Regions from separate parts of the Limnohabitans sp. TS-CS-82 genome, predicted to be linked through region 1. Evidence: riboswitches for the same ligand, from Rfam matches in the RefSeq annotation. Region 1 holds a riboswitch; each other region holds the start of a gene.
The links. A riboswitch is a leader RNA that binds a small molecule or an ion and turns the genes downstream of it on or off. The one in region 1 is predicted to bind S-adenosylhomocysteine.

Region 1 (7,575 bases):
TACAGGCTATTCAGTAACTACAGTGCTGTCGAAATCAGATGGTGGACCTGGGCAAGAGACTCCCCAAGGCAAACGACATCGCTTTGGGAAACGGCAATCTGAAGGGCAAGGTAAGTTGTTTGGCCAGCCCTAATAGTCGCATAAAGTTGATTAAAGTTGATTTTTTGACTGCTTGATGCATAATCCAGCCCCTATGCAAAAAGTTATCCACAGCGAAAACATCAAGCAAGCGTTGCAACGACGGGGCTGGAAGCAAAAAGATTTGGCCACTGCCCTTGGCGTGACAGCGCAGTCAGTCACCAACTGGCTCAGGGGTTCAGACTTTCCGCGCCCCGACAAACTGCTCAAGCTCGCAACCACTTTGCAAATGGGATTTGCAGATTTGGTCAAGCTCGAAGCCGCAGGCCAGCCAGTGGTGGCGTTTCGTAAAAAAGCAGGTACCAAAACAACCGATGGCCACATCAGCAAAGCCATGGTGATGGGCGAGTTGCTAAAAGCACTGGTGCCTTTTTTGCCAGAGCTGCCCGTACTGCGCTTGCAGCTACAACAGCCCAGCACCGATTACGAGCAGCTACAAACATTGGCTAGCCAAGTGCGCCATCGTTTGGGCTTGGGCGAGCAAGCCGCAATTTCATACAAAGATTTGCTGAGTGAGTTTGACAACAACGGCGCAGTTGTGGCTCCAGTGTTGTGGGGACAAAAGCAAAACCACAAAAATGCGCTGCACATCTTGCTGCCGCAAGAACGGGTGACCTTCATCTTCCTCAACTTAGACACACACCAAGAAGACTTCAAGTTTTGGATGGCGCACGAACTGGCGCACGTGTACACGCCAGAGCTTGCAGGCAAGAACGAGGGTGAAGATTTTGCCGATGCGTTTGCAGGTGCTTTGCTGTTCCCTAAAGCCGTGGCGCAAAAAACGTATGAAGAGGCCAGCACGGGTAACAAGACAGCCGAGAAAAAACTGTTAGAGGCGCAAGCACAGGCGTATGGCATTTCTCTCTACAGTGTGTTTTCCGAAGTCAATCGCTACGCCAAATCGCAAGGGCTCACGTTGCTAAAACACACAGATGCACAAATTCACGCGATACGCTCCATGCAGCGTGGCGGCACTGTGAGCGAATCATTGTTTGCACCCATACCCGCCGAGCCCAGTGCTTATGTGGCAGCAGTGAAGAACGTGTTTAGAAGCTCGTTCTTTGAATCGCTGCAACGCATGATTAAAAGCAAGCAAACAGGGCCCGGCTATATCCAGCAGGTGATGGACATACCCATGCAAGACGCGATAGCACTGCATGGAGAGTTGAGCCGTTGACAACCCTGGTACTGCTCGATACCAACACATATTTACGACTCGCCAAGCGAGTGCGGCCTTTTGTGGGTCTTGAATTCGGGCAGGTGCCATATTTGCTGGCCATTCACAAAGTGACCGAGGACGAGGTGCACCGCAGCGCGCACCTCAAGTTTAAAAACCCGTGGTTTGATGGCCCAGAGTTTGCCGAGGAGCGTTTGGCCAAACAGGTGCGATTGACCAAAGATGAAAAGGCTCAGATTGAGGCCGCGCGAAGTGTGCTGATGGGCTGGGTGCAAATGGATGTGAGCAGGTTCACGTCGTTTGGCCGATCACCGCCAGGCTATGCCGATTGTTGGTTGTTAGCGTTTGGGCAGGTCAGGCCTGCTGTTGTGGTGACAGATGATTTGGGCATGCACGAGCTGGCCAAAGACTTTAAAGACATCAAGGTTTGGCACGGATACGAGCTGTTAGCCAAGCTCAAGACGGCTAAGGTTGTAGACGATGCGTTGGTTCGAGACATTTACGAAGCACTTGAAGCCAATGGTGATACAACCAAGACTTGGCAAGAAGCAAAACACAAGGTTTTCAAAAAAATCTTCGGTCCAGCGCCTGCTGCGTGAGCGGTTAAAATACAGCCATCCCCAAGGAGCGTTGCAGCTTCACCCGTCCTCTAGGACTCGCGCGTGAAGTCAGGCTTGGGGCCGAATCTTTTGCAACGACGCTCACCTGTATTGATAGCCCCCAGGTGAGTACCCCCATGAATTCCACTGCAGTTCCCCCCATGAAGCTGTCTGGCCTTGAGCCAGTGTCTATTGGCGAGGGCAGTTTGTTCGTCAACGTTGGCGAGCGCACCAACGTCACTGGCTCCAAAGCCTTTGCGCGCATGATTTTGAACGGTGAGTACGAGCAAGCCTTGGTCGTGGCGCGTCAGCAAGTGGAAAACGGCGCACAGGTGATTGACGTCAACATGGACGAAGCCATGTTGGACAGCCAAGCCGCCATGGTGCGTTTCCTCAACCTGATGGCAGGCGAGCCCGACATTGCGCGCGTACCGGTGATGGTGGACTCGTCCAAGTGGTCGGTCATCGAAGCGGGCTTGCGTTGTATTCAAGGCAAGGGCATCGTGAATTCGATCAGCATGAAAGAAGGCTTGGACGAGTTCAAGCGTCAAGCCACCTTGGTCAAGCGCTACGGCGCGGCTGCGGTGGTGATGGCGTTTGACGAGAAAGGCCAAGCCGACACCTACGCACGCAAGATTGAAATTTGCGAACGCGCTTACCGCGTGTTGGTCGACGAAGTGGGCTTCCCACCCGAAGACATCATCTTCGACCCCAACATCTTCGCCATTGCCACCGGCATTGAAGAGCACGACAACTACGCGGTGGACTTCATCGAAGCCACGCGTTGGATCAAACAGAACCTGCCCGGCGCAAAGGTGAGCGGCGGCGTGTCGAACGTGAGCTTTTCATTCCGCGGCAACGACCCCGTGCGCGAAGCCATTCACACCGTGTTTCTGTACCACGCCATCAAAGCAGGCATGGACATGGGCATCGTCAACGCGGGCATGGTGGGCGTGTATGACGACCTCGAGCCCGTTCTGCGCGAGCGCGTGGAAGACGTGGTGCTCAACCGAATTCCCAAATACAAAGAAGGCGAAGCGCACCTGACCCCAGGTGAGCGCCTGATTGAAGTGGCCGAAACTGCCAAAGGCGCGGCCAAAGACGACAGCCAGAAATTGGCGTGGCGCGGCACTGCTGATGCGCCCGTGACGGTGGCACACCGCCTGAGCCACGCGCTGGTGCACGGCATCACCGACTTCATCAACGACGACACCGAAGAGGCCTACCGCGAAATTTTGGCTAAAGGCGGCCGCCCGCTGCACGTGATTGAAGGTCCGTTGATGGACGGCATGAACGTGGTGGGTGATTTGTTTGGCCAAGGCAAGATGTTCTTGCCGCAGGTGGTTAAAAGCGCCCGCGTGATGAAGCAAGCCGTGGCGCATTTGCTGCCCTACATCGAAGCCGAAAAACTGGCGCAAGAAGCCGCCGGAGAAGACGTCAAAGCCAAGGGCAAGATGGTCATCGCCACGGTCAAGGGCGACGTGCACGACATTGGCAAAAACATCGTCACCGTGGTCTTGCAGTGCAACAACTACGAAGTGGTGAACATGGGCGTGATGGTGCCGTGCCATGAAATTTTGGCCAAGGCCAAAGAAGAAAATGCAGACATCATTGGCTTGTCGGGCCTCATCACCCCGTCGCTAGAAGAAATGCAATACGTGGCCAGCGAGATGGAAAAAGACCCGTATTTCCGTGACCGCCAAACGCCGTTGCTGATTGGCGGCGCCACCTGCAGCCGCGTGCACACCGCCGTGAAAATTGCCCCCAACTACAGCGGCCCTGTGGTGTACGTGCCCGATGCCTCACGCAGCGTGAGCGTGGCGCAAGGATTGTTGTCAGACCAAGCCGCTAAATACATTGCCGAGCTGAACGCCGACTACGCCAATGTGCGCGAGCAACACGCCAACAAAAAGCAAACGCCGCTGGTCACCTTGGCGCAAGCGCGTGCCAATGCCACGCCTGTGAGCTTTGAGAAATACAAACCCGCCAAGCCCAAGTTCATTGGCCGTCGCGTGTTTAAAAACTTCGACCTCGCCGAGCTTGAGAAATACATCGACTGGGCGCCTTTCTTCCAAACTTGGGATTTGGCGGGCCCATTCCCTGCCATCTTGGAAGACGCCGTCGTGGGGGTGGAAGCCAAGAAGGTGTATGCCGACGGCCAAGCGATGTTGAAAAAAATCATCGCCAACCGCTGGCTCACAGCCAACGCGGTGGTGGGCTTGTACCCCGCGCAGCGCGTGGGTGACGACATTGTTTTGTACGCCGACGAAACCCGCCAACAACAGGTGATGACATGGCACGGCTTGCGCCAACAAACCGAAAAGCCCACCCGCGATGATGTGCGCAACCCCAACCGCTGCTTGGCCGACTTTGTGGCCGACCAAACCCAAGCCGCTGACTACGTGGGATTGTTTGCGGTGACCGCAGGCCTAGGCGCAGAAAAGCAAGAAAAGCGTTTCATCGAAGCGCACGACGACTACTCCGCCATTTTGTTCAAAGCCTTGGCCGACCGTTTGGCCGAAGCCTTTGCCGAGTGCATGCACCACCGCGTGCGCACCGACTTGTGGGGCTATGCCGCAGACGAAGCGCTGAGCAACGAAGACTTGATCAAAGAAAAATACCAAGGCATTCGCCCCGCTCCTGGCTACCCTGCGTGCCCGGACCACAGTGCGAAGCAAGACATGTTTGCTTTGCTGCAGTGCGGCGACATCGACATGGGCCTGACCAGCAGCTTGGCCATGACACCCGCAGCCAGCGTGAGTGGTTTTTACTTGGCCCACCCCGAGGCAACCTACTTCAACGTGGGCCGCATTGGTGAAGACCAAGTGCACGACTTGGCGCAACGCCAAGGTGTGGCGGTGAAAGATTTAGAGCGGTTGCTGGCGCCTAACTTGTAAAAGTAAAAAGGCTCCGTTTGCACGGAGCCTTTTTTGTTTGCGCTGCTTGTGAAGTTGCAGCGTGATGCATAAATTTTTAGCGAGTCATTTCAGCGCTCGGCTCACCAGCGCAACAAGCGCGAGCCCAGCAAAGCGCCAACACCCGCCATCACGGCCATACCCGCCACATACCAAACCGCCAAAAACGCGTAAGCAGTTTCGGGGCAGTGCAGTGAGTACACCAAGCCCGCGATCGCGCCGGCCATTAAGCCAGCACTTGCGCCCGCCAATGCTGGGCGCGTAGGGGCCATGCTGCGCAGCATCCACAACAAAGCCGCCAACAACGGCACGGACAGCGCTGCAATGCTGGCGCTGCACACTTGCCAAGAGCTGCCCAGCATGAGTTGCATACCCGTGTCTGCATCCACAGACGCCACTTGCATCAAGGCCAGCAGGGCCATGCCCACCAGTGCGGCAGCGACGCCCCACACGCCTCGGCCAGCGGCAACGCCGGGGCGAGCCAAGTGCATCACCACAGGCACTGCGAATGTGCAGGTGAGCAGCAGCCACATCACCTTCACCCAAAACGCTTGGGTTTGGGCGAGGGCATTGAGCTCGGGGTTCAAACCCCACAGCGTCAGCACCAGTGCCAAGCTGATGGCTATGCCAGCAGCAGTGGCTTGTACGCAGCGGCGCAAGGGCGAGACAGTGGGTGTGGCGCTAGCTTCAGTCGCCAGCATGGCAATGAGATCGTTGGTTTTCATGGTGTGACTCCAAACTTTTGGGCCAAGGCTTTGAGCCCGCGGTGGATGTTGACTTTGACAGCTGCCTCGCTTTGCCCCGTGAGTTGCGCTGCCTCAGCAATCGACAAGCCTTGCAGCTTGGTGTGCTCGATGGGCAGGCGTTGTTTGTCGGGCAGTTCAGACAACAGCTGGTGCACATCGCGCGAGGCATCGCGTGCCTCGTTGTCGTTGTCGACCCACAGTTGTTCTGCCCAGTCGTCGATGTCGTCATGCTTGCTTTCGCGGCGCGAATGAGCGCGCAAGTGGTCAATCAACTTGTAGCGCGCAATCGCATACACCCAAGCCGTCAGCGGTTGATCGCTTTGGTAGGTATGTTGCTTTTGATGAATGGCAAACAAGGTTTCTTGCACGAGGTCCTCGATGTCTTGTGGCCGTGAATACAAACGACGCTTCAGAAACGCACGCAAATGCCCACTGATGGCTGACAGCGCTTTTTCGTAGCTGGGCGCGTGGCCTGCTAGCGCTTGCATCCAGGTGGCGTGCAGTGAGGTTTCTAAGGTTTGTAAATCCACGGTCACGTTAGTTCGTCAGCGGGAGAGGAAAAGTTACAGAAAACTTTTTATAAATATTTGTAACCAATTTGTTTGCGGCGGCGAATTACCCAAAGACCGCTGGTCATGATTATCAACTCACCTTTCAAAGGACTCTCATCATGAAAAAACAACAACTCCTCTCTTTGGCTTTGGGCTCTGCATTCGCTGTGGCCGCTATCAGCCCCGCTATCGCAGCCAACCCATTTGAAGCAAGCAAGCTCGATAGCGGCTACCAATTGGCCCAAGCCGACATGAAGCAAAAAGACGGCAAATGCGGCGAAGCCAAGTGCGGTGCTGACAAGAAAAAAGAGGCCTCATGCGGTGGCGACAAAAAGAAAGATGCGTCTTGCGGCGGTAAGAAGTAATTCAGCAACCTTGCGTGGAGTGACGCCATCATGAACCGACCCCTCTCAGGCGCAGGCCTTGGCTTTCGCCGCGAATTGATAGAGCCGCTGAAACACAGCGTGCCAAACGTCATCGACTTCTTTGAAGTTGCGCCCGAAAACTGGGCTGGCTTGGGAGGCCGGTCGGCCAAAGACTTGCGTCACTTCACCGAACGCTACCCGTTTGTGTGCCACGGCTTGTCCCTCTCATTGGGTGGGCCTGCACCGTTGGACACACAACTGCTACACAAAACCAAAGCCTTCATGAAGGCGCATGGCATGCAGCTGTTCACCGAGCATTTGTCTTGGTGTTCTGATGAATCGCACCTGTACGACTTGCTGCCCATCCCCTGTACCCAAGAGGCGGTGATGTGGACAGCCAAGCGCATCAAGCAAGCGCAAGACATTTTGGAAATGCGCATTGGCATTGAAAACGCATCCACCTACATTGCCCCACCCGGCGCGGAAATGAGCGAAGCCGAATTTGTGGCGGCAGTGGTGAGAGAGGCAGACTGCTTGCTGCATTTGGATGTGAACAATATTTACGTCAACAGCCAAAATTTTGGCTTTGACGCCCTGGACTACCTCAACACCCTGCCGCTAGAGCGTACGTGCTATGTGCATGTGGCCGGCCACTATGTAGAGCCCGATGGCTTGCTGATCGACACACACGGCGCAGAGGTGGTTGACCCCGTGTGGCATTTGCTGCTGGCCGCTTATGAGCGCATGGGTGGCGATGTGCCCACCTGCTTAGAGCGCGATTTCAATTTGCCCAGCTTGAACGAACTGACGGTTGAAGTCATGCAAATTGCACGGTTGCAGGCGCAAGCGCCACGCATGAAGAAAGTGGCGTGATGACGACTTTGCGCAGAAGCTTTCAGCAAGACATGGCGTGCCACTTGCGCGACCCGCATCACACCATGCGCCCCGCAGGCGTGCCCGCACGGCGCATGGCGGTGTACAACGAGATGCTGTTTAACAACGTGTGCGGCTTCATCGACACGTGCATGCCGCTCAGCCGTAAGTTGTTGGGTGACACCGCATGGCGACGTTTGTGGCGCACTTT
Region 2 (7,575 bases), on a different contig from region 1:
CTCATTGAACAAGGCCAGCAGCTGTGCGCGAAACACGTTGCTAGGCACCACTTGAACCGCGCCGTCCACGTCACGCAGCACGGAGACGTAAGTGGTTTGCATCTCGTCGGGGCGATGCTCCAAGTCGATGATGTCCACGGGCCACTCGTAAGACACCTCCACATAAGTCGGGTTCATCACCACGACGTGTGTCATCAAATCAGCGGTGACATCCACGTCCACGCCCGCTTGCGGCAAGACCAAAGCAGAAGTTGCCACGGCGCCTTTGAGCCACTCGAAATGCGACACATCGTTGAGCCAAGCGGGTAAGTCACGCGTCACAGGGCTTTCGCGCAGGTAACGCGCAAACTCGCGCAGCACGATGCGGGGCCACGGGGTTTGCGCTGGCGCATCGCGCAAAAAGTAACGCACCGTGGCGCGCCACGCCCAGTCGCCCAACAGCGCACGGGTCAAAGGAAAAGCGGGGTTCAGCACGTCGCACAAGTTTTTGAACATGGCGCGTTCATACGCCGCAGCTTGTTCAGAGGAGACGCCCGACGGCAAAGGCGCCGTATGAGGATCGCGCAGGTGACGGGCTAAGGTGAACTGAAATTCACGGAAATCGTTCAACATACCAAGGCCTTTGTCGGTGTCTTCACCGCAGCGTCAGACCAACGCTTGAGTTGCGCCAAATCGTCCACACACACAGGCACAGCGGGGTGTACATGCGACAAAACCGTGGGCAACAATCGCCATGCCACTTGGTTCAAGGACGCGTCGGCGGATGTGCTGTCTGAACCGCCCAAGCACACGTAATTCACACGCTTCATGGGCAAGGCTGTTAAGAACGCCGATGCATCAAACCCAAAGCGATGGCTGTTTTCTGCCAAAGCTGTGATGTCCAAATGCACGTTGCAACCCGTTTTATTCACCAATTCGTGAATGAACTCCGCCTCATTCATGGCCGACATGGGCGGCACCGCATGGTGAGACACGTTGCGAATGCCCACGGGCAGACCCAAGGCGTCTTGTACTTGTGTGATGCGATCGGCCGTCCATTGCAACGCCGCCGGCGTGGCTGGGATGGGCAAACAGGTGAACAATGGGGTGTCGTCATCGCTCCAACTCAAGGCTTCGGAGAGCATGGTCATGTGGTGTTCATGCATGAACGCACTAAGTTGTTTGACCACACGCATGTCCAAACGTCCCGGGCCACCTAAAGAGAGGCTGCGACTTAAACACACACTGGGCCAACGCTCGGTGGCGTCGTGCAAACGCTGCCCCCAAATGCCACCCAAGCCGAGCCATTGCTCTGCGGCAATCTCGACAAATTGAAGTTGATCCGGCGCTGGCAAGGCCAAATCGGCCTGCCAAGTTGTGTCAACGGTGTTGATGGCGATCGGCGTAGGCTTTAATGCCAAGCCTGCGCCTGTGATTCTGTGATTGTTCATAGCTCGTTTTGTAGCAAGGGGTAGCCGATAAATGGGCCTGAGTGACTAAATTCGACGCAAAGGCCTCTTTCGTTACGAAAGAGAACGCAAATCACAATCTTTGTAATTCAAACCCCTAATACTAAACAATTATGAATGCGCGACTCCAAACCGTCGAAGCGGACCTGCACGCCGCTTGGATGGTTGCGCTGGCAGGCGATGCGCCAAGCTACCAAGCCGTCCTGACGCGCTTGAGCGGGCACCTACGCTTGTTTCTACGGCGTCGATTACGGGACAAACCCAATGATGTGGAAGATTTAGTACAAGAAATATTGTTATCAATACATCAAAAGCGTCATACTTACGATCCCAAACAACCTTTGACGGCATGGATTTACGCCATCGCCCGCTACAAGCTGATCGACCACCTGCGCGCCCAAGCACGACATGACGACAAAAACGACTCGATTGACGACTGGCACGACCAACTCTGGATGGCCAGCACCGACGACGCCGATGCGTCCAAAGCCCATTTGACGCACATGCTGAGCCGATTGCCAGACAAACAACGCCTCCCGATTGAGCACACCAAGCTCGAAGGTCATTCGGTGGCCGAAGCGGCGCTGCTCACCGGGCAGTCCGAATCGGCCGTCAAAGTCAACATTCACCGCGGCTTGAAAGCGTTGGCCAAACTCTACGGGGGGGTATTTTGAAAACCGACGATCTCATTGCCCAACTGGTGGCAGACAGCCAATCCGTCGCGCCTGTTCGCATTCATTTGATGTTTACCCACGCGCTGTTGCTGGCAAGTTTGGTCAGCGTCGCGTTGTTGGTGGGTTTCTGGGGCATTGATTTGCGCATCGTGTCGCTGTTGGACACGCCGGTGTTTTGGGTCAAGCTAGGACTGATGCTGTGGCTGTGCGCCAGCGCATGGTCCATGGTGTTGCATTTGGCGCGGCCGGGCGAATCGGCGGGACCTATGGCATGGAGTGCGGGCGCATCGCTGACCGGCTTGTTGGCCGTAACAATTTCACCCTTCGCGCCCGGCAGCCCCGAAGAACAAGACCTGCTGGCCCAAGCTTCGCCGTGGATGTTGGCTGGGGTAGATCACGGCTGGGCAGGCGTCGCCCAAGCGTGGCAAGCCGTATTGCGTGCCAGCGCCAGCATTTCAGCGCTGGCTGTGCCTTGGCTGGCTGCGCTGCTGTGGACCTTGCGCGACATGGCACCCACGCGCCCCGCTTGGGCAGGCGCCAGCGCAGGGTTCATGGCGGGGGCCTTGTCTGCGCTGCTGTACTCGCTGCATGCCAGCGTGACATCCGGGCCCTTTGAGACCTTGGGCTACATGCTGGGCATGGCCTTCATGCCCGCCATGGGCGCCTTGCTCGGACGCTGGCTCTTGCGCTGGTGACTGATTACAAATTAGGCGCCAGCAAGCGCTCTAAGTCTTTCACCGCCACGCCTTGGCGTTGCGCCAAGTCTTGCACTTGGTCGTCGCCAATGCGGCCCACGTTGAAGTATTTGGCATCGGGGTGGGCCAAGTAAAAACCGCTCACGCTGGCAGCGGGCGTCATGGCCAAGCTGCTGGTCAAGCCCATATCGATGTCTTCGCATTGCAAGACGCGGAACATGTCTTGTTTGGCGCTGTGGTCGGGGCACGCAGGGTAGCCGGGCGCGGGGCGAATGCCTTGGTATTTTTCTTTGATCAGGTCTTCATTGCTCAACGCCTCGTCTGCCGCGTAGCCCCACAGGTCGGTGCGCACGCGGTGGTGCATGCACTCGGCAAAGGCTTCGGCCAAGCGGTCGGCCAAGGCTTTGAACAAAATGGCTGAATAGTCGTCGTGCGCGGCTATGAAACGCTTTTCTTGCTTCTCTGCGCCTAGGCCTGCGGTCACGGCAAAGAGGCCCACGTAGTCGGCGGCTTGGGTTTGGTCGGCCACAAAGTCGGCCAAGCAACGGTTGGGGTTGCGCACCTCATCACGGGAGGGCTTTTCGGTTTGTTGGCGCAAGCCGTGCCATGTCATCACTGTTTGTTGGCGGGTTTCGTCGGCGTACAAAACAATGTCGTCACCCACGCGCTGTGCGGGGTACAAGCCCACGACGGCGTTGGCGGTGAGCCAGCGGTTGGCGATGATTTTTTTCAGCATCGCTTGACCATCGGCATACACCTTCTTGGCTTCCACCCCCACGACGGCGTCTTCCAAGATGGCAGGGAATGGGCCCGCTAAATCCCAGGTCTGGAAGAACGGTGCCCAGTCGATGTATTTCTCAAGCTCGGCGAGGTCAAAGTTTTTGAACACGCGGCGGCCAATGAACTTTGGCTTGGCGGGTTTGTAGTTGCCAAAGCTCACAGGTGTGGCGTTGGCGCGTGCTTGGGCCAGCGTGACCAACGGTGTTTGCTTCTTGTTGGCGTGCTGCTCGCGCACCTTGGCGTAGTCGGCGTTCAGCTCGGCAATGTATTTGGCGGCTTGGTCTGACAACAAACCTTGCGCCACGCTCACGCTGCGTGAGGCGTCGGGCACGTAGACCACGGGGCCGCTGTAGTTGGGGGCAATCTTCACGGCGGTATGCACACGACTGCAGGTCGCGCCACCAATCAGCAACGGCATTTGACGGTTGCGGAAATACGGGTCTTTCTCCATCTCACTGGCCACGTATTGCATTTCTTCCAGCGACGGTGTGATGAGGCCCGACAAGCCGATGATGTCTGCGCCCTCTTCTTTGGCCTTGGCCAAAATTTCGTGGCACGGCACCATCACGCCCATGTTCACCACTTCGTAGTTGTTGCACTGCAAGACCACGGTGACGATGTTTTTGCCAATGTCGTGCACGTCGCCCTTGACCGTCGCGATGACCATCTTGCCCTTGGCTTTGACGTCTTGGCCCGCTTCGGCTTGCAAGCGTTTTTCTTCTTCGATGTAGGGCACCAAGTGCGCCACCGCTTGCTTCATCACGCGGGCTGACTTGACCACCTGCGGCAAAAACATCTTGCCTTGGCCAAACAAATCACCCACCACGTTCATGCCGTCCATCAACGGACCTTCGATGACGTGCAGCGGGCGACCGCCCTTGGCCAAGATGTCGCGGTAGGCCTCTTCCGTGTCGTCGGTGATGAAGTCGGTGATGCCGTGCACCAACGCGTGGCTCAGGCGATGCGCCACGGTGACGGGCGCATCGGGCGTGCCACGCCAAGCCAGCTTTTGGCTGTCGTCTTTGGCTGCGCCCTTGGCGGTTTCGGCCACTTCAATCAGGCGCTCGCCTGGCGTCAGGTGCGCTTCGCCTTCTTTGTACTGGGGTGTGCGATTCAACACCACGTCTTCCACACGCTCGCGCAGCGTGGGTTCGAGGTCGTCGTACACGCCGACCATGCCCGCGTTGACGATGCCCATATCCATGCCTGCTTGGATGGCGTGGTACAGAAACACGGTGTGAATGGCTTCGCGCACGGGATCGTTGCCGCGGAAGCTAAATGACACGTTAGACACGCCGCCGCTCACTTTTGCGCCGGGCAGGTTTTGCTTGATCCAGCGCGTCGCGTTGATGAAGTCCACCGCGTAGTTGTCGTGCTCTTCAATGCCGGTGGCAATGGCGAAGATGTTGGGATCGAAGATGATGTCCTCAGCAGGGAAGTCCACTTCGTCGACCAACACGCGGTAAGCGCGTTCGCAAATTTCAATCTTGCGGGCGTATGTGTCGGCCTGGCCCTTTTCGTCAAACGCCATCACCACCGCCGCCGCGCCATAGCGCTTGACCAGCGTGGCTTGACGCTTGAATTCGTCCAAGCCCTCTTTCATGCTGATCGAGTTGACGATGCCTTTGCCTTGAATGCAACGCAAACCCGCCTCAATGACTGACCACTTGGATGAGTCCACCATCACCGGCACACGCGCAATGTCGGGCTCGCCCGCCATCAAATTAAGGAAGCGCACCATGGCGGCTTGGCTGTCCAACATGGCTTCGTCCATGTTGACGTCAATCACCTGTGCGCCGTTCTCCACCTGCTGACGCGCCACAGCCAAAGCTTGCTCGTACTCGCCGTTCAAAATCATGCGCGCAAAGGCCTTAGAGCCAGTGACGTTGGTGCGCTCGCCAACGTTGACGAACAAACTGCCCTCGCCAATAGAGACTGGCTCAAGGCCAGACAGCTTCATGGGGGGAACTGCAGTGGAATTCATGGGGTACTCACCTGGGTGCAAATTGTCAGGTGAGCGTCGTTGCTAAAGATTCGGCCCCAAGCCTGACTTCACGCGCGAGTCCTGAAAGGACGGGTGAAGCTGCAACGCTCCTTGGGGAAGGTTAGATTTTAACCGTCTCTAAACCCACCCCCAGCCAATGCTCGATATTCTAAAAACCCTTGGCAATTGATTGGTTGACAAAAATAAATACAATCTAATTTTTGTCAACCAAGGAGCACACGATGATTCACGATCGAATCCGCCGTGCGCGAGTACTTCGGGGTCTTAGTCTGGAGGCCCTCGCGCAGAGTCTCGGCGACATAAGCAAGCAAGCGTTAGGCAAGTTTGAGCAAGGCAAAGCCATGCCCAACTCTGCGCGCATCTTGCAGTTGGCCAAGTCGCTTCAAGTTAAGCCCGAGTATTTCTTCCGTTCTGACGCCATCGAGCTTGCCCCTTTAGAGTTTCGCAAGCTCGCCAAAATGCCTCAGTCGCGCCAAAGCCAAGTAACTGAACAAATGCGCGACCATCTTGAACGGTACGAAGCCCTAGAACGGTGCTTTGATGCAACTGATGCAGCTATTCAGGCGTTGCCGCCTCAATCATTAGAGGTGCACGACTTTGCGCAAGCCGAGGCTGCTGCACAGCAACTGCGTGAACAATTGCAAATTGGCGGCGACGCTATTGCGCACTTGACTGAGTTGCTAGAAGGGCACGGCATCAAAGTGGCGCTGCTCAATGGCCCCGATGACTTTGACGGCGCATGCGCTGCCACCCATGACAACCAGCATGTGCTGATTGCGCTTAATTGCGAGCGCCCAGGCGAGCGCATGCGCTTTACTGCCGCCCACGAGCTGGGCCACTGGGTGATGAAGCTGCCCGACAACATGCACGAAAAAGACAAAGAAAACTGCTGCCACCGATTTGCAGGTGCGTTTTTGTACCCCAAAGACCGTGTGTTGCAAGACTTTGGCAACCACCAACGCTCACGCGTTTTCATGGCCGAATTGCTCAACGCCAAACGCCGTTACGGTGTGTCTATGCAGGTAGCGCTGCGCCGCCTCAAAGACCTCAAGCTTCTAACTGATTCGGGCTACATGAGCGCCATGATTGAGTTCAGCCGCAAGGGTTGGCGCAAAGATGAACCCGAAATGTTGGCCTGCGAACACCCACGTCGGTTTGAATCTTTGGTCTATCGCGGCTTGGCTGAAGAACTCTTTACTCCCTCTCGCGCTGCCGAATTTTTGCAGTGCAGCCTTGACGAGCTAGACCCCAAACTTGATAGGTTGCCCGCACTCGCATGACACAGCAGGTCTACATCAGCGACACCAACATCTGGATTGACTTTCGCAATGCGGGGTTGCTGGATGCGCTGTTTAGCCTGCCCTTCAAACTGTGCTGCACCGACTTTGTATTGGATGAACTGAAAGACTTTGACACCCAGCACCTGCTTGCACGGGGCTTGGTCGTTGAAACCTTAGATGCGGCAGCCACCGCTGCACTGTTTGGCCTGATGCAAGCCCACAACAACAGCTCATTGGCTGATGTGTCTTGCTACCAACTGGCCCACCAAACCAAACACCCATTGCTCACAGGTGATGGGCGCTTGCGCAAGCAAGCCAAAACTGATGGCCTTCAAGTGCACGGTGCGCTTTGGCTTTTGGATCAATTGGTTGCTCACCAAACCATCAAAACTAAAGAAGCCGCCAAAGGCTTGCAAAGCATGATGGATGCGGGTTCTCGTTTACCTAACGCTGAATGCCGGCAGCGAATGAGTTTGTGGATGCTATAAACATGTTGTGGCTCTGCTCTCTACCGGCTCGACAGATAACAAGCAGGCCTATAACTCTTTGATTCTTATGCGTATTTAGCCCGTGCGCGAGTTGTTATCCAGCGACACAGATAACAAATTTAAAGGTTTTAGAGAACGGGTTTTAAAAAATCCTGGGTGAGTTTGGTAGACTGTTCCCAACACGGCCCCCTTCGGCAAAGCGCTT
Region 3 (7,575 bases), 220 kb from region 1:
GCGATTGATGGGCGAGGGCTCGGTGAAAGACATCACCGATCAAGCGGAGTCGCAAACGGGGCGTTACTTGTTGCATGCGATGCGGCATCCGTTGCAGGCGCGTCGTGCAGTGGCTGGCGCCGAGTTGAATTGGCTGTCGCTTGAAGGGGCATCGCTGCATAACTTGAGCGATGTGAGTGTGTCGATTCCGCTCAAACGTTTGGTAGCAGTGACGGGTGTGTCTGGCTCGGGTAAGTCCACGATTGCACGCGACGTGTTGTTGCACAACGTGGCAGCAGCCGTGGCGCAGCGTTCTACACAGGCGGGGCGCAAGTTGGATGAAGAAGGTACGCATCCTGCTTGGTTGGGATGCACAGGGCTCGACGGCTACCAAACCATCGACCGCGTGTTGGAAGTGGATCAAACGCCGATTGGCAAAACGCCGCGTTCATGCCCAGCGACCTACATTGGTTTTTGGGACACGATTCGCAAACTGTTTGCGGAAACACTCGAGGCCAAAGCACGCGGTTACGGCGCTGGGCGCTTTAGCTTTAACACCGGTGAAGGGCGCTGCCATACCTGCGAAGGCCAAGGCCTGCGCACGATTGAGATGAGCTTTTTGCCCGACGTGAAAGTGCCGTGCGAAACCTGTCGCGGCGCACGCTTCAACCCCGAAACCTTGGCGGTGAGCTGGCGCGGTAAGAGTATTGGCGATGTGTTGCAAATGGAAGTGGACGAAGCGGTGGAGTTCTTTGCCACCATGCCCAATATCGCGCACCCTTTGCAACTGCTCAAAGATGTGGGCTTGGGTTACCTCACGCTAGGTCAGCCGTCACCCACGCTCAGCGGCGGTGAAGCGCAGCGCATCAAGCTGGTGACGGAGCTGAGCAAAGTGCGTGACGACGTGACGCGCCGAGGCAACAAAGCGCCGCACACGCTGTATGTGTTGGATGAGCCAACGGTGGGCCTGCACATGGCCGACGTGGATAAGCTCATTCGTGTGCTGCACCGTTTGGTAGATGGCGGTCACAGTGTGGTGGTGATTGAGCACGACCTCGACGTGATTGCCGAAGCCGACTGGATCATTGACCTTGGGCCTGAGGGCGGTGATGGCGGCGGCTTGATCGTGGCGGCTGATACGCCTGAAGCGGTGGTGGCGTTGGGGACGCACACGGGGGTTGCTTTGAAGCCGGTGTTGGCTCGTACGTAACGATTTTTTGTTGCGCTACGTGTTGGGTTCGCCTTGTTTCGTTGGCGTGGCTGCGTGCTGCGGGATAAGCCTAGGCTCCTCTTCGCTTCGCTCAGAATGTCGCTACGGCTTATCCCGCAGCACTTGTTTGTGTGCGGATCACTTCGCTCCCGAATCTGATGCGTGCAACGCGAAGAGAGGCTCAGTGGTGTTGCCCGTAGCGACATTCTGAGCGCAGCGAAGAGGAGCCTAGGGCAATGCCACTGGGCCTCTCTTCACCCCGCAGTAGAAAGCGCAAGTCCAGCGTGCTCACGCAAAGGATGGAAATGAATCTTAGGAAAGCGTTCCTGCGCCAACCGCACGTCATAAGGTGACGTGCACAAATACGCCAAAGTGTTGGCCGCATCCAAAGCCATGCGCTGTGGATACGCATAGTTGAACTCACGCAGCTCAGCCGGAGTGTCCGCAGTAATCCAACGCGCGCCGGTGTACTGGCAGCTCTCTAGCTTCACATCACAGTCATACTCTGCTTTCAAACGGTGCTGCACCACTTCAAACTGCAACTGACCCACGGCGCCCAGCAGCATCGCGCCGCCTGCTTCGGGCTTGAACACCTGAATCGCGCCTTCTTCACCCAACTGGTCCAAGCCCTGTTGCAGTTGCTTGGTGCGCAATGGGTTTTTCAAAATCACCGTCATGAACAACTCAGGTGCGAAGAAAGGCAAGCCTGTGAATTGCAAAGCGGGTCCGTCCGTGATGGTGTCACCCAGTTGCACACCACCGTGGGTGGTGAAGCCGATGATGTCACCGGCATACGCTTCTTCCACCGCTTCGCGGCGTTGCGACATGAAGGTCACCACGCTGGTGGGGCGCAGTTCTTTGGCGGTGCGCTGCACCTTGAGTTTCATGCCGGGGGTGAACTTGCCTGAGGCCACGCGCACAAAGGCAATGCGGTCGCGGTGGTTGGCGTCCATGTTGGCTTGCACCTTGAACACCACGCCTGCAAAACCTTCGTCTTCAGGTTGGATGGTTTTCTCCACTGCTTGCTTGTTCACAACAAGATGGCTCAAGCGAGGGCGAGGTGATGGTGCTAGGTCGACCAAGGCGTCAAGCACTTCCATCACACCAAAGTTGTTCACGCCCGAGCCAAAGAACACGGGGGTTTGTTTGCCCGCCAAGAAGGCTTCTTTGTCGAACTTGGGCGATGCGCCGGTGGCCAGTTCCATGCTTTCCATGGCGGCGGCCCATTCCAATCCAAAACGCTCAGCCAGCTTGGCTTGCTCGGTGAGTGGGTGTGTTTCAAAGTCTTGCGGCAAGCGCTCAGAGCCTGAATCAAACACGGTCATGGCTTGGGTGCGCAAGTTGATGATGCCGCCGAACAACTTGCCTTGGCCCACAGGCCATGTCATGGGCACGCAGGGCATGCCGAGTTCGCGCTCCACTTCGTCGAGGATGTCGAGTGGGTCGCGCACTTCGCGGTCCATCTTGTTCACAAACGTGATGATGGGCGTGTCACGCTGACGGCACACCTCAATCAAGCGGCGGGTTTGCGCTTCCACACCGTTGGCGGCATCAATCACCATCAGTGCCGAGTCCACGGCAGTCAGCACGCGGTAGGTGTCTTCCGAGAAGTCTTTGTGGCCGGGGGTGTCGAGCAGGTTGATGACGTGGTCGCGATAGAGCATCTGCATCACAGAAGAGGCCACCGAAATACCGCGTTGCTTTTCAATCTCCATCCAGTCCGACGTGGCGTGGCGGCTGGCTTTGCGGCCTTTGACGGCGCCCGCGATTTGAATCGCGCCCGAGAACAGCAACAGCTTTTCGGTCAGCGTGGTTTTACCCGCGTCAGGGTGAGAAATGATGGCAAAGGTGCGGCGGCGGCGCACTTCGTTCAGGAAAGAGCTCATGGGGTCACTATAAAAAGGGAGTGCCTAAAAACGGCAAATCAAGGCGGGAATCATAGCGCTGGGGCCGTGGCGAAGCAGGGGTTTTAGAAGTTCGTTTAAAATCATGACTATCCGAGGAGCGCTGCAGCCTGTCGGCCCGCAAGGGTCAAATTCACAGGTGAGGCTCGGACTGCCAACCGCGCTCACCCACTAGTCGATGTGAGGTGAGCTCCTCGAAGATTCCTTCGGACTCCCAGATGATGCTGACCGCGCGTCGCTAGTGGCTCTGCCAACTTTTGGAGTCTCTCAAATGAACGCTGTTCTTAAAACCAACGCCGCCGCTGATTACATCGTGGCCGATATGTCTTTGGCCGCTTGGGGCCGCAAAGAAATCAAAGTCGCCGAAACCGAAATGCCCGGTTTGATGGCCATTCGCGAAGAGTTCGCCAAAGCGCAGCCTTTGAAAGGCGCTCGCGTGACTGGTTCTTTGCACATGACCATCCAAACGGCTGTGTTGATCGAAACCTTGAAGTCTTTGGGCGCTGACGTGCGTTGGGCCTCTTGCAACATCTTCTCTACCCAAGACCACGCCGCTGCTGCCATCGCAGAAGCTGGCATTCCTGTGTTCGCCACCAAAGGCGAAACATTGGCTGAGTACTGGGATTACACCCACCGCATTTTTGAATTCGGCGCCAAAGGCACAGAAGGCGAAGGCCCCAACATGATCTTGGACGACGGCGGTGATGCCACGTTGTTGATGCACTTGGGCAAGCGCGCTGAAACCGACGCTTCGTTGATTGCCAACCCCACCAGCGAAGAAGAAACTTGTTTGTTCAACGCCATCAAAGCCAAATTGGCAGTAGACCCTACTTGGTACAGCCGCAAAGGTGCGCACATCATCGGCGTGACCGAAGAGACCACGACAGGCGTGTTGCGCCTGAACGAAATGGCCGCCAAGGGCACCCTGATGTTCCGCGCCATCAACGTGAACGATTCTGTGACCAAGAGCAAGTTTGACAACTTGTACGGCTGCCGCGAGTCTTTGGTGGACTCCATCAAGCGCGCCACCGACGTGATGATCGCTGGCAAAGTGGCTTGCGTGGCCGGTTACGGCGACGTGGGTAAAGGTTCTGCACAAGCCTTGCGCGCTTTGAGCGCCCAAGTGTGGGTGACCGAGATCGACCCGATCAACGCCTTGCAAGCTGCCATGGAAGGCTACAAAGTGGTCACCATGGAATATGCCGCTGACAAGTGCGACATCTTCGTGTCTGCCACCGGCAACAAGAACGTGATCCGCTACGAGCACATGGCCGCCATGAAAGACGAAGCCATCGTTTGCAACATCGGTCACTTCGACAACGAAATCGATGTGGCTTCATTGGAAAAGTGCAAGTGGGACGAGATCAAGCCTCAAGTCGACCACGTCATCTTCCCTGATGGCAAGAAGATCACCTTGTTGGCCAAAGGCCGTTTGGTGAACTTGGGTTGCGCCACTGGCCACCCTAGCTTTGTGATGAGCTCTAGCTTTGCAAACCAAACGATCGCTCAGATCGAGCTGTTCACCAAGCAAGACCAATACGAAGCAGGCAAGGTTTATGTGTTGCCTAAGCACCTCGACGAAAAAGTGGCGCGTTTGCACCTCAAGAAAGTCGGCGCCATGCTGACCGAGTTGAGCGACGAGCAAGCGGCTTACATCGGCGTGTCTAAGAACGGCCCTTACAAAGCCAACACTTACCGCTACTAAGCACTCGCATTTCATTGATGCGAGCCGACCAGCTACTCCTCGAACGTGGTTTAGCCGCTTCGCGCTCTCAAGCGCAGCGGCTGATTGCTGCGGGCGTGGAGTGGCGGTTGGGCACCAAGCCGTGGCAACGCGTGACCAAGAATGGGGACGAGTTGCCACTGCCTTGTGAAGTGCGTTTGCTAGATACCGCTGAGGCACGTTATGTGTCTCGCGGCGGTTTGAAGCTAGAAGGTGCGCTGCACAGCAGCGGCCTAACGGCTCAAGGTTTGCGTTGCCTCGATGTGGGGCAGAGCACCGGCGGCTTCACCGATTGCCTGCTGCAGCAAGGCGCTGCGCAAGTGGTGGGTTTGGATGTGGGGCATGGCCAGTTGCATCCACGTTTGCGCGACGATGCGCGTGTGGTGTGTGTCGAGCGCGTTAACGCCCGTGAGTTAGAAGTGAATGATGCGCGTGTACCCGATGTGGCCCTAGGATTTGATTTGGTGGTGGGTGATTTGTCTTTCATTTCGCTCACCCTTGTATTACCCGCGTTGCTGCCTTTGTTGAAAAAGGGTGGGGCGCTGCTGATGTTGGTCAAGCCGCAATTTGAATTGCAGCCCAGCGACATTGGCAAAGGCGGCTTGGTCAAAGACGAAGCCAGCTATGTGCAAGTGGAAGCGCGATTGCGCGAGGCTTGTGCAGCATCGAATTTAGATGTGTTGGGCTATTGGCCCAGCGCCATTGCCGGCGGCGATGGCAACAAAGAATTTTGGATTGGTGCGCGTCGTGCATGACGCGCCAACATGTGAGACAGATATGAACGCGAACAACAGCTTGAGCATTGAATTTTTCCCTCCCAAAACGCCAGAGGGTGCAGAGAAGTTGCGCGCGGTGCGTCAGGCGTTGTACCCACTCAAGCCTCAGTTTTGTTCAGTCACTTATGGCGCGGGCGGCTCGACCCAAGCCGGCACGATCTCAACCTTGAAAGAGATTTTGAGCGAAGGCATGGCCGCAGCTTCGCACTTCTCGTGCATTGGGGCCACGCGCGACAGCGTGCGCCAACAACTGGCCGAGTTCAAAGCCATGGGCGTGAAGCGTTTGGTGGCTTTGCGTGGCGATTTGCCCAGCGGCTACGGCGCGGGTGGTGAGTTTCAATACGCCAGCGATTTGGTGGCCTTCATTCGCGCTGAGACAGGTGATGACTTCAGCATTGAAGTGGCCGCCTACCCTGAGATTCACCCACAAGCCAAATCGGCCGAGGCAGATTTACAAGCTTTTGCCACCAAGGTGAAGGCGGGCGCGGACTCGGCCATCACGCAATACTTTTATAACAGCGATGCGTATTTCCGTTTTGTGGAAGATGCCGACAAGTTGGGCGTGCACATTCCTATCGTGCCGGGCATCATGCCCATCAGCAGCTCGTCTCAACTGCTGCGCTTCTCTGATGCGTGTGGCGCAGAAATCCCACGTTGGATCCGTTTGCGCTTGCAAGGTTACGGCGACGACATTGCGTCTATCAAAGCTTTTGGCTTGGAAGTCGTCACAGATTTGTGTGACCAGTTGCGTGCAGGCGGTGCGCCTGGGCTGCATTTCTACAGCATGAACCAAAGTGCAACGACTTTGGCCATTTGCAAAAATTTGGGTTTGAGCGCTTAACAAGCCCCAAGCCCCAAACGACAAGGCCTCGCATCGCGAGGCCTTTTTCATGTTCGCGAGGTTGGCCGCTTAGCCACCCGACTCCACAGCCCAGCCACGACCTGGGCCGCGTGCCAAGGTTTCTTCGATGACAGGCAATGCTTCGTTCAACAAAGGCTTGAGCGCGAAAGGTGGGTTGACGATGAACATGCCGCTGGCACTCAAGCCCGTGTCGTTGCCGCCGGTTTGGCGGCCAATCGCCAAGGTGGCGTGTAGCCATGGCTTTTTGACTTGGCTGCACAGGCCTTTGAGCTTGCGCGGCAAGTCGTGCGCTTCAGGGCGCGGCACGATGGGGTACCACACGATGTAGGTGCCGGTTGCAAAACGCTTCAAGCTGTCTTGAATGCAATCGAGCACGCGGTAGTAGTCGTTTTTGATTTCGTAGCTAGGGTCAATCAGCACGCAGGTGCGGCGTGAGCCAGCGCTTGAAACAGGCGGTGGCAACAAGGCCTTGAGCGACTCAAAACCATCTGCACGCATGACGCTGACGGTGCGACCTGCTTCTAGCTGCTGCACGTTGCCCACCAGCGATTTGTGGTCGGTGGGGTGCAATTCAAACAGCTTCAGGCGGTCACGCGCTTCGTGGCGCAACAGCTTGTGAATGATGAACGGCGAGCCAGGGTAAATCTTGCTGCTGCCTTTGGCGTTGAAGCCGGCCACCATTTCAAGATAGTCGGTCAAGGCGGCGGGGCCTTTGAGGTTGAGCAGCTTCAGCACGCCTTCGGCGGCTTCGCCGCTTTTCTCGGCATAGTCGCCGTCTAGGCGGTACAGGCCAGCGCCTGCGTGCGTGTCCACAAACTGAATGCCTGCGTCTTTTTGCATCAAATGCTTCAAAGTGGCAATCAAAGTGAGGTGTTTGAGGACGTCGGCGTGGTTTCCGGCGTGAAAAGCGTGGCGATAACTGAACATGGGCCGGATGGTAACCCGCCAAACCGCCTTGTTTTGGCCAGATTTGCGCTAAGCACTTGATTTTGCTTATAATCTTTGGCTCTGCAGCGTTTGAGTGGTCCCGCGGCAGAGGCTTCGAAAGAAGCACTTCCCACCTAAGAGGTTCTCAACAGAAGAACGCCGACCGTGGAAAAGGACCCTACAAACCAACTCTC
Region 4 (7,575 bases), on a different contig from region 1:
CCCGCGCCATAGCCGCTGGGCAAATCACCACGCAAAGCCACCAAGCGCTTCACGCCCATGGCTTTGAATTCAGCCAACTGCTGACGCACGCTGTCGCGCGTGGCGCCAATGCACGAGAAGTGCGAGGCCGCCGCCATGCCTTCGCTCAAGATTTCTTTCAAGGTCAAAAGCGTACCGGCCTGCGTCGATCCGCCCGCACCGTAGGTGACCGAGCAAAACTGGGGCTTGAGGGGGTACAGCGCTTGGCGCACAGTGCGCAACTTGTCGGCCCCCTCTGGCGTTTTGGGTGGAAAAAACTCAATGCTCAAACTGTTGTTGACGATCATCTCTATCTCTCTTCTTGGCGCGTCAGGCGCGACGGGCACCGATCCAAAACTCTTGGTTGCCATCACCACCGGCAATGGCGCTGGGCCAATAGCCCAACACCTCTAAATTCAAACTCGCACAGGCTTCACGCAATCGCGCCTCCACCTGCACATAGCTGGCGGGGTCTTTGACCAAGCCACCTTTGCCAATGTCGCTGGGCTGCAATTCAAATTGCGGCTTCACCAACATCAGCAGCGCGCCGCCCTGTTTCAACAAAGGCAACAACGCGGGTAATACAAGGGTGAGCGAGATGAAAGACAAATCACCCACAACCAAATCAAAACCATCACGCGCATCAGGCACGCGCACATCGTCCGCTTCTAGCTCGCGGGCGTTGATACGCTCCACACACACCACACGCGCATCGTCACGCAAACGCGGATGCAATTGGCCGTGCCCCACATCGAGCCCCACAACTTGCGCAGCGCCTTGCTGCAACAAGCAGTCAGTAAAGCCACCTGTGCTTTGCCCCACATCGAGGCAACGCAAACCTTGGACGGTCAGGCCACTGCTGAGCAGCGCACCTTCCAGCTTCAAACCGCCGCGAGACACATAGCGCGCCTCTGCGTTGTCCAGCAAGCGCAGCTCGCTGGGCAATGGCAACTCGTCACCGTTTTTGGTCACGCGTTGCCACGGCTTGGTGCCCAAGCGCCACTCGACGCCCGAGGCAATGAGCCGCTGCGCTTGTGAGCGCGAAGCGGCCAAGCCACGGTCGACGAGAAGTTGGTCTGCGCGCATGGACAAAAGCCAAAGGGCTTAGTAGCGGTAGGTGTTGGCTTTATAAGGGCCGTTCTTAGACACGCCGATGTAGGCGGCTTGCTCGTCGCTCAGTTCCGTCAACATTGCGCCAACTTTCTTGAGGTGCAAACGCGCCACTTTTTCGTCGAGGTGCTTAGGCAACACATACACCTTGCCTGCTTCGTATTGGTCTTGCTTGGTGAACAACTCGATCTGAGCGATCGTTTGGTTCGCAAAGCTGGAGCTCATCACAAAGCTGGGGTGGCCGGTGGCGCAACCCAGGTTCACCAGGCGGCCTTTGGCCAGCAGGGTGATCTTTTTGCCATCAGGGAAGATGACGTGGTCGACTTGCGGCTTGATCTCGTCCCACTGCAGCTTTTCGAGCGAAGCGACGTCGATCTCGTTGTCGAAGTGACCGATGTTGCAAACGATGGCTTCGTCTTTCATGGCGGCCATGTGCTCGTAGCGGATCACGTTTTTGTTACCGGTGGCCGACACGAAAATGTCGCACTTGTCAGCAGCGTATTCCATGGTGACCACTTTGTAGCCTTCCATTGCAGCTTGCAGGGCGTTGATCGGGTCGATCTCGGTCACCCACACTTGGGCGCTCAAAGCGCGCAAGGCTTGGGCAGAGCCCTTGCCCACGTCGCCGTAACCGGCCACGCACGCCACTTTGCCAGCGATCATCACGTCCGTCGCGCGCTTGATGGAGTCCACCAACGATTCGCGGCAGCCGTACAGGTTGTCAAACTTGCTCTTGGTGACAGAGTCGTTCACGTTGATGGCGCGGAACATCAAACTGCCTTTGGCGGCCATTTCGTTCAAGCGCAACACGCCGGTGGTGGTCTCTTCGGTCACGCCGATGATGTGCGCACCTTTGCGGCTGTACCAAGTGGGGTCAACAGCCAATTTGGCTTTGATGGCGTTGAACAAACAAGTTTCTTCTTCGCTGGTGGGGTTGGCGATCAACGAAGCGTCGGTTTCAGCGCGCTTGCCCAAGTGCATCAACAACGTGGCATCGCCGCCATCGTCCAAGATCATGTTGGGGCCTTCGCCTTGGGTGCCTGCTGCACCGAATTCAAAAATGCGGTGGGTGTAGTCCCAGTACTCGGCCAAGGTTTCGCCTTTGGTGGCGAACACGGGCGTGCCCGCTTCTGCGATGGCAGCAGCAGCATGGTCTTGGGTGGAGAAGATGTTGCAAGAAGCCCAACGCACGTCAGCGCCCAAAGACTTCAAGGTTTCGATCAACACAGCCGTTTGGATGGTCATGTGCAAAGAGCCGGTCACGCGAGCGCCCTTCAAAGGTTGCGCTTTGGCGAACTCTTCGCGGATGGCCATCAAACCGGGCATTTCGGTTTCGGCGATTTTGATTTCTTTGCGGCCCCAAGCGGCCAGCGACATGTCGGCCACGATGTAATCGGTGGCGGGGTTGGTTTTGAGAACAGCGTTCATTGGTGAGACTCCAAAGGTGGGCAAAGCCACTGGCAACGCGCGGTAAGCGTGGGAGTCCGAAACCGAAATTTCCGCAGGACTCACCTCACGTTGACAGTGGGTGAGCGCGGTTGGAAACGTGAGGCCCAATGCCGCAAAAAGCAGCGAATCGACCTGTGTGTCCGAGCCTCACCTGTGAACCCTCAGAAATGACGGGTACAGGCTGCAGCGCTCCTCGGATGGGCATTATTTTAACCCGCGATGCACACGCCCCTTGAAATTAAATCTAAAGGTTTAACATTGGGCATGAACGTTCATCGCCACATCCACATTTTTATCAAACGGCAACTCGCCTCGCACCTACGTCAAAGTGCGAACGTGTACTTTGTCTGGTTTTCTGTGTCCGCCATGGCTGGCTTGCTGGGTCTCACCCCGTGGTTGTATTGGCTTGGCCATACGACGAGCGCCAGCTCTTGCGCCTTGGCTGCGGCTTGCGTGCTCGTCGGCATGCTGGTGTGGCGCTATGGTGGCGGCGTGAAGTGGGGCGGCGTGATCTATCAAATCACGCTCATGACGCTGGTGCTCTTCAATGCATCCATCACGGGAGGCGTCGCCTCCCCCGTGTTGACGTGGTTGGCCATCATTCCCCTGCTGCCTTTGTTCATGGGCTCACGCGTTGGTGGCCTGTTGGCCATGCTGGCGTCTATGGCCAGCGTGATGGGTCTGTATATTTTGCAAACCCGAGGCATGCTGCCTCAACTTGAACACCCATTTGTATTGCAATCGTTGGGCGACGGCGCTCCGCTTGCCGACAACGCCTGGCAATCCCTGTCGTTTGCGGCGGGCATGTTCATACTCATGCTGCTGGCCCAACTGGCCTTGGTGCAAATTTATGACACGGCCAACGAGCAGCACCTGCGCCGCCTGCGTCAAACCAATACACGGCTCGAAAGCCTGTCTAAAAACCTCAAAGTGGCCAGCGCGCACAAAGACCAATTTTTAGCGATGGTGAGCCACGAAATGCGAACCCCTTTGAATGCCGTCATGGGTTACTTGGGGCTGCTGTCTTCCGACGCGAACCTGCCCGAACCGGCAGATCAATACGTCAAAGGTGCGCGCAACTCAGCCGCACATTTGGTCACGGTGATCAACGATTTGTTGGACTTTTCGCAAATCCAGCAAGGCAAATTGGTGCTGAACTTGCAGCCCGTCAATCTGCGCGAGATGCTGAGCAGCACCCACCAAACCCTGTCACCACGGGCGGATCAACTGGGTGTGGCATATCCGCTAGACATTGACCCCAACGTCCCCGAATGGGCGCTGGTCGATGCGCATCGAATGGCTCAAATCATCTTGAACCTGCTCGGCAATGCTTTGAAATTCACCTCTCAAGGCCAAGTGCGTATGCACATCCGTTTTGAAGCGATGCCGAACACGCCCAAACACGGCAACATCACGATACGCGTTGAAGACACGGGCACAGGCATGCCTGAGTCGGCCCTCGAAAACATCTTCAAACCCTTTGTGCAACTCAAGATCAGCGACAACGACTTGAAAGCGGGCAACGCCTTGCATGGCAACGGGTTGGGGCTGGCCATCACACGCAGCTTGGTGCAAAGCCACAAAGGCAGCGTCAGCGTGGAAAGCACGCTCGGTATGGGCAGTGCCTTTACCGTCAAACTGCCCATCGACGTGGCCGAGCCGCCCATGGCACGTCGCCCCACAGACCCCAGCAGCGCCAACCCGATTGAACTCGACATTTTGGTGGTCGACGACCACGTCACCAACCGATTGGTCGCAACCGCCAGCATCAAACGCGGCTTGCCCAACGCCCTCATCGAGCACGCGATCAACGGCAGCGATGCCTTGAACAAAATGCGCGAACACCGCTACGACCTCGTGCTGATGGACTTGATCATGCCGGACATTTCGGGCACCGAAGTCGTTCGCCGCATTCGTGACGATCTGGACCACCCTTACCGCGACGTGCCCGTCATCGCCCTCACCGCCAATGTGGCGGAAGATGCCGTCAAAGAATGCATGGCCCTCGGTTTTCGCGAAGTCCTGCCCAAGCCCTTTGACCGCGACATCTTGGTGCAAGCCATCTTGACGCATGCCCAACCTCAAAGCGCGCAGCCCCGAGCGCTATGATTCTGCCCTTTGACATGACGTGCTTACACGCACCGCCCCATGAGCTCCTTTCTGAACGAAGTGCGCCGTCGCCGCACCTTTGCCATCATTTCTCACCCTGACGCGGGTAAAACCACGCTGACCGAAAAGCTGTTGCTGTTCTCGGGTGCGATTCAAATTGCCGGTGCTGTGAAAGGCCGCAAAGCCAGCCGCCACGCCACCTCGGACTGGATGGAGATTGAGAAGCAACGCGGCATCTCGGTGGCCTCGTCGGTCATGCAAATGCTGTACCGCGACCACGTCATCAACCTGCTCGACACCCCCGGCCACAAAGACTTCTCGGAAGACACCTACCGCGTGCTCACCGCCGTGGACTCGGCCCTGATGGTGATTGACGCGGCCAACGGTGTGGAAGCCCAAACCCGCCGCTTGATTGAGGTCTGCCGTCAGCGTGACACGCCCATCATCACCTTCGTCAACAAGATGGACCGCGAAGTGCGCGACCCGCTCGACATCCTCGACGAAGTCGAACGCGAACTCGGCATGCCCTGCGTGCCCATGACATGGCCTGTGGGCCAAGGCAAGTTGTTCGGCGGCATCATCAACTTGCGCACGCAAGCCATGACCGTGTTTGACTCCGGCTCTGAGCGCTTGCCGCAAGACTTTGAAACACACCCACTCACCGAGCAAGCCAAGCTGGCTGAGCGTTTTGGATTGGAATGGGCCGCCGCCATGGAAAGCATGGAGCTGGCCACCGGCGCATCGCCCAAGTTCGACAAAGAAGCCTTCTTGGCCGGCAAGCAAACCCCCGTGTTCTTTGGCTCAGGCGTGAACAACTTCGGTGTGATGGAAGTGCTCGACGCTTTGGTCGACCTCGCGCCTTCGCCCCGCCCTCGTCTGAGCCATCTTGTCGTCAACAAGCAAGCCATTGAAAAAACCATTCAACCCGAAGACGAAGGTTTTGCCGGTGTGGTGTTCAAGGTGCAAGCCAACATGGACGCCAACCACCGCGACCGAATTGCCTTTGTCCGCGTGGCCTCAGGCAAGTTCACCCCAGGCATGAAGCTCAAGGTGCAACGCACTGCCAAAGAGCTGCGCCCCACCAGCGTGGTGACCTTCATGTCGCAACGCCGCGAAGCGGTGGAAGAGGCCTATGCGGGCGACATCATCGGCTTCACCACCCACGGCGGCGTGCAGCTGGGCGACACCATCACCGACGGGCAAGCCTTGCAATTCACAGGCTTGCCGTTCTTCGCGCCCGAATTGTTCATGACGGTGATTTTGAAAAACCCATTGCGCACCAAGCAGCTACAACAAGGCTTAGACCAGTTGGGTGAAGAAGGCGCCATTCAGGTGTTCAAACCCGAGGCAGGCGGCGCGATGCTGCTGGGCGCTGTGGGTCAGTTGCAGTTTGAAGTGGTGCAACACCGCTTGAAAGCCGAATACGACTGCGATGTGAAGCTAGAGAGCTGCCAGTACACCGGCGCGCGTTGGATCACGGCAGACACGCCTGCTGAGCTGCGCGAATTCACCTACGCGTATCCGCAGCGTATGGCTTTGGATGCGGCCAATACGTTGGCGTATTTGTGCACGTCGCCTTATGACGTGCGGTTGGCGCAAGAGCGGTTTCCGAAGATTCATTTTCACCCGCTGCGCGAGCACGCGGGACTTGCGCTTTCTACGGCGGGGTAATCCTCGCTTTTGTCGTAAAAAGAGGCTCGGTCACTGAGCCTCTCTTCACCTCACGATCTAGCCAATACAGGCTTGAGCGCCACACCTGTGTGTGTGCCCAGTTCGACCACCGCCTCCGGTGTGTCTGCAGCGACAATCAAGCCGCCGCCGTTGCCGCCTTCGGGGCCGAGGTCGATGATCCAATCGGCTTCGGCAATCACATCGAGGTCGTGCTCAATCACCACCACGCTGTGTCCGCCATCCACCAAACGGTGCAGCACGCGAATCAGCTTGTCCACGTCGGCCATGTGCAAACCCACCGTCGGCTCGTCCAACACATAGAGCGTGTGCGGTGCTTTGTTGCCACGACGTGTCACGTCGTCGCGCACTTTGCTCAGCTCTGTCACCAGCTTGATGCGCTGCGCTTCGCCGCCGCTGAGCGTGGGTGAAGGTTGGCCCAAGGTGAGGTAGCCCAAGCCCACGTCTTTGAGCAGCTGCAAGGGGTGCGCAATATTGGGCATGGTGGCGAAAAAGTCCACCGCCTCGTCGACTTCCATTTGCAACACATCGCCAATGCTTTTGCCGCGCCAGCTCACCGCCAAAGTCTCGGGATTGAAGCGTGCGCCGTGACAGGTTTCGCACGGCACTTTCACGTCAGGCAAAAAGCTCATCTCAATGGTGCGCAAGCCTTGGCCTTCGCAGGTGTGGCAACGGCCTTCACCGGTGTTGAAGCTGAAACGCCCTGCGCCGTAGCCACGGGCTTTGGCTTCGAGTGTTTCTGCAAACAGTTTGCGAATCGTGTCCCAAAAACCAATGTAGGTTGCGGGGCAGCTGCGCGGAGTTTTGCCAATCGGCGTTTGGTCGACTTCCAACACGCGGTCGATGGTCTGGTAACCATCCAAGCCCGTGCAGCCCACCCAGGCAGGATGCTTGCCTTCTTCATCGAGTTTGCGGCCTGCTTGTGTGGCGCGCTGGGCCACCGCTGCGGCCACGTTGTGCAGCAGCACATCGCGCGCGAGCGTGGATTTGCCCGAGCCCGACACGCCCGTCACCGCCACCAAACGCTTGAGAGGAACGTCCACGCTCACGTCGTTCAGGTTGTGCAGCGAGGCGCCTTCGAGAGAAAGCCAGTTGAGTGACAGTGCATCGGAGGAGCTAACAGAACGCCGCGCCTGCAACGGATGCCGCATCGCGTGCAACAAGTAGCGCCCCGTTTGCGAATCCGCTTGATCGGTGATG

Region 2: it holds a riboswitch for S-adenosylhomocysteine, as region 1 does, so the genes downstream of both, metH (methionine synthase) here and metH (methionine synthase) in region 1, are expected to answer to the same signal.
Region 3: it holds a riboswitch for S-adenosylhomocysteine, as region 1 does, so the genes downstream of both, ahcY (adenosylhomocysteinase) here and metH (methionine synthase) in region 1, are expected to answer to the same signal.
Region 4: it holds a riboswitch for S-adenosylhomocysteine, as region 1 does, so the genes downstream of both, ahcY (adenosylhomocysteinase) here and metH (methionine synthase) in region 1, are expected to answer to the same signal.

What each region holds. Positions count from the first base shown of each region.
Region 1 is NZ_PTQX01000001.1:667,828-675,402, reverse strand. It holds gene C5F52_RS03345 (hypothetical protein) at 1-133, shown strand, start outside; gene C5F52_RS03340 (XRE family transcriptional regulator) at 194-1,315, shown strand; gene C5F52_RS03335 (hypothetical protein) at 1,312-1,914, shown strand; S-adenosyl-L-homocysteine riboswitch at 1,932-2,025, shown strand; gene metH (methionine synthase) at 2,076-4,811, shown strand; gene C5F52_RS03325 (NrsF family protein) at 4,913-5,554, opposite strand; gene C5F52_RS03320 (sigma-70 family RNA polymerase sigma factor) at 5,551-6,111, opposite strand; gene C5F52_RS03315 (hypothetical protein) at 6,246-6,491, shown strand; gene C5F52_RS03310 (DUF692 domain-containing protein) at 6,522-7,364, shown strand; gene C5F52_RS03305 (DUF2063 domain-containing protein) at 7,364-7,575, shown strand, end outside.
Region 2 is NZ_PTQX01000003.1:4,387-11,961, forward strand. It holds gene C5F52_RS08190 (DUF2063 domain-containing protein) at 1-612, opposite strand, end outside; gene C5F52_RS08195 (DUF692 family multinuclear iron-containing protein) at 606-1,430, opposite strand; gene C5F52_RS08200 (sigma-70 family RNA polymerase sigma factor) at 1,562-2,122, shown strand; gene C5F52_RS08205 (NrsF family protein) at 2,119-2,817, shown strand; gene metH (methionine synthase) at 2,822-5,557, opposite strand; S-adenosyl-L-homocysteine riboswitch at 5,606-5,700, opposite strand; gene C5F52_RS08215 (helix-turn-helix domain-containing protein) at 5,824-6,882, shown strand; gene C5F52_RS08220 (nucleotide-binding protein) at 6,879-7,370, shown strand.
Region 3 is NZ_PTQX01000001.1:890,617-898,191, reverse strand. It holds gene C5F52_RS04370 (excinuclease ABC subunit UvrA) at 1-1,189, shown strand, start outside; gene C5F52_RS04365 (peptide chain release factor 3) at 1,444-3,075, opposite strand; S-adenosyl-L-homocysteine riboswitch at 3,183-3,266, shown strand; gene ahcY (adenosylhomocysteinase) at 3,365-4,798, shown strand; gene C5F52_RS04355 (TlyA family RNA methyltransferase) at 4,816-5,571, shown strand; gene metF (methylenetetrahydrofolate reductase [NAD(P)H]) at 5,594-6,433, shown strand; gene C5F52_RS04345 (23S rRNA (adenine(2030)-N(6))-methyltransferase RlmJ) at 6,503-7,381, opposite strand.
Region 4 is NZ_PTQX01000008.1:204,944-212,518, forward strand. It holds gene metF (methylenetetrahydrofolate reductase [NAD(P)H]) at 1-326, opposite strand, end outside; gene C5F52_RS16955 (TlyA family RNA methyltransferase) at 349-1,104, opposite strand; gene ahcY (adenosylhomocysteinase) at 1,123-2,556, opposite strand; S-adenosyl-L-homocysteine riboswitch at 2,652-2,778, opposite strand; gene C5F52_RS16965 (ATP-binding protein) at 2,842-4,686, shown strand; gene C5F52_RS16970 (peptide chain release factor 3) at 4,726-6,357, shown strand; gene C5F52_RS16975 (excinuclease ABC subunit UvrA) at 6,408-7,575, opposite strand, start outside.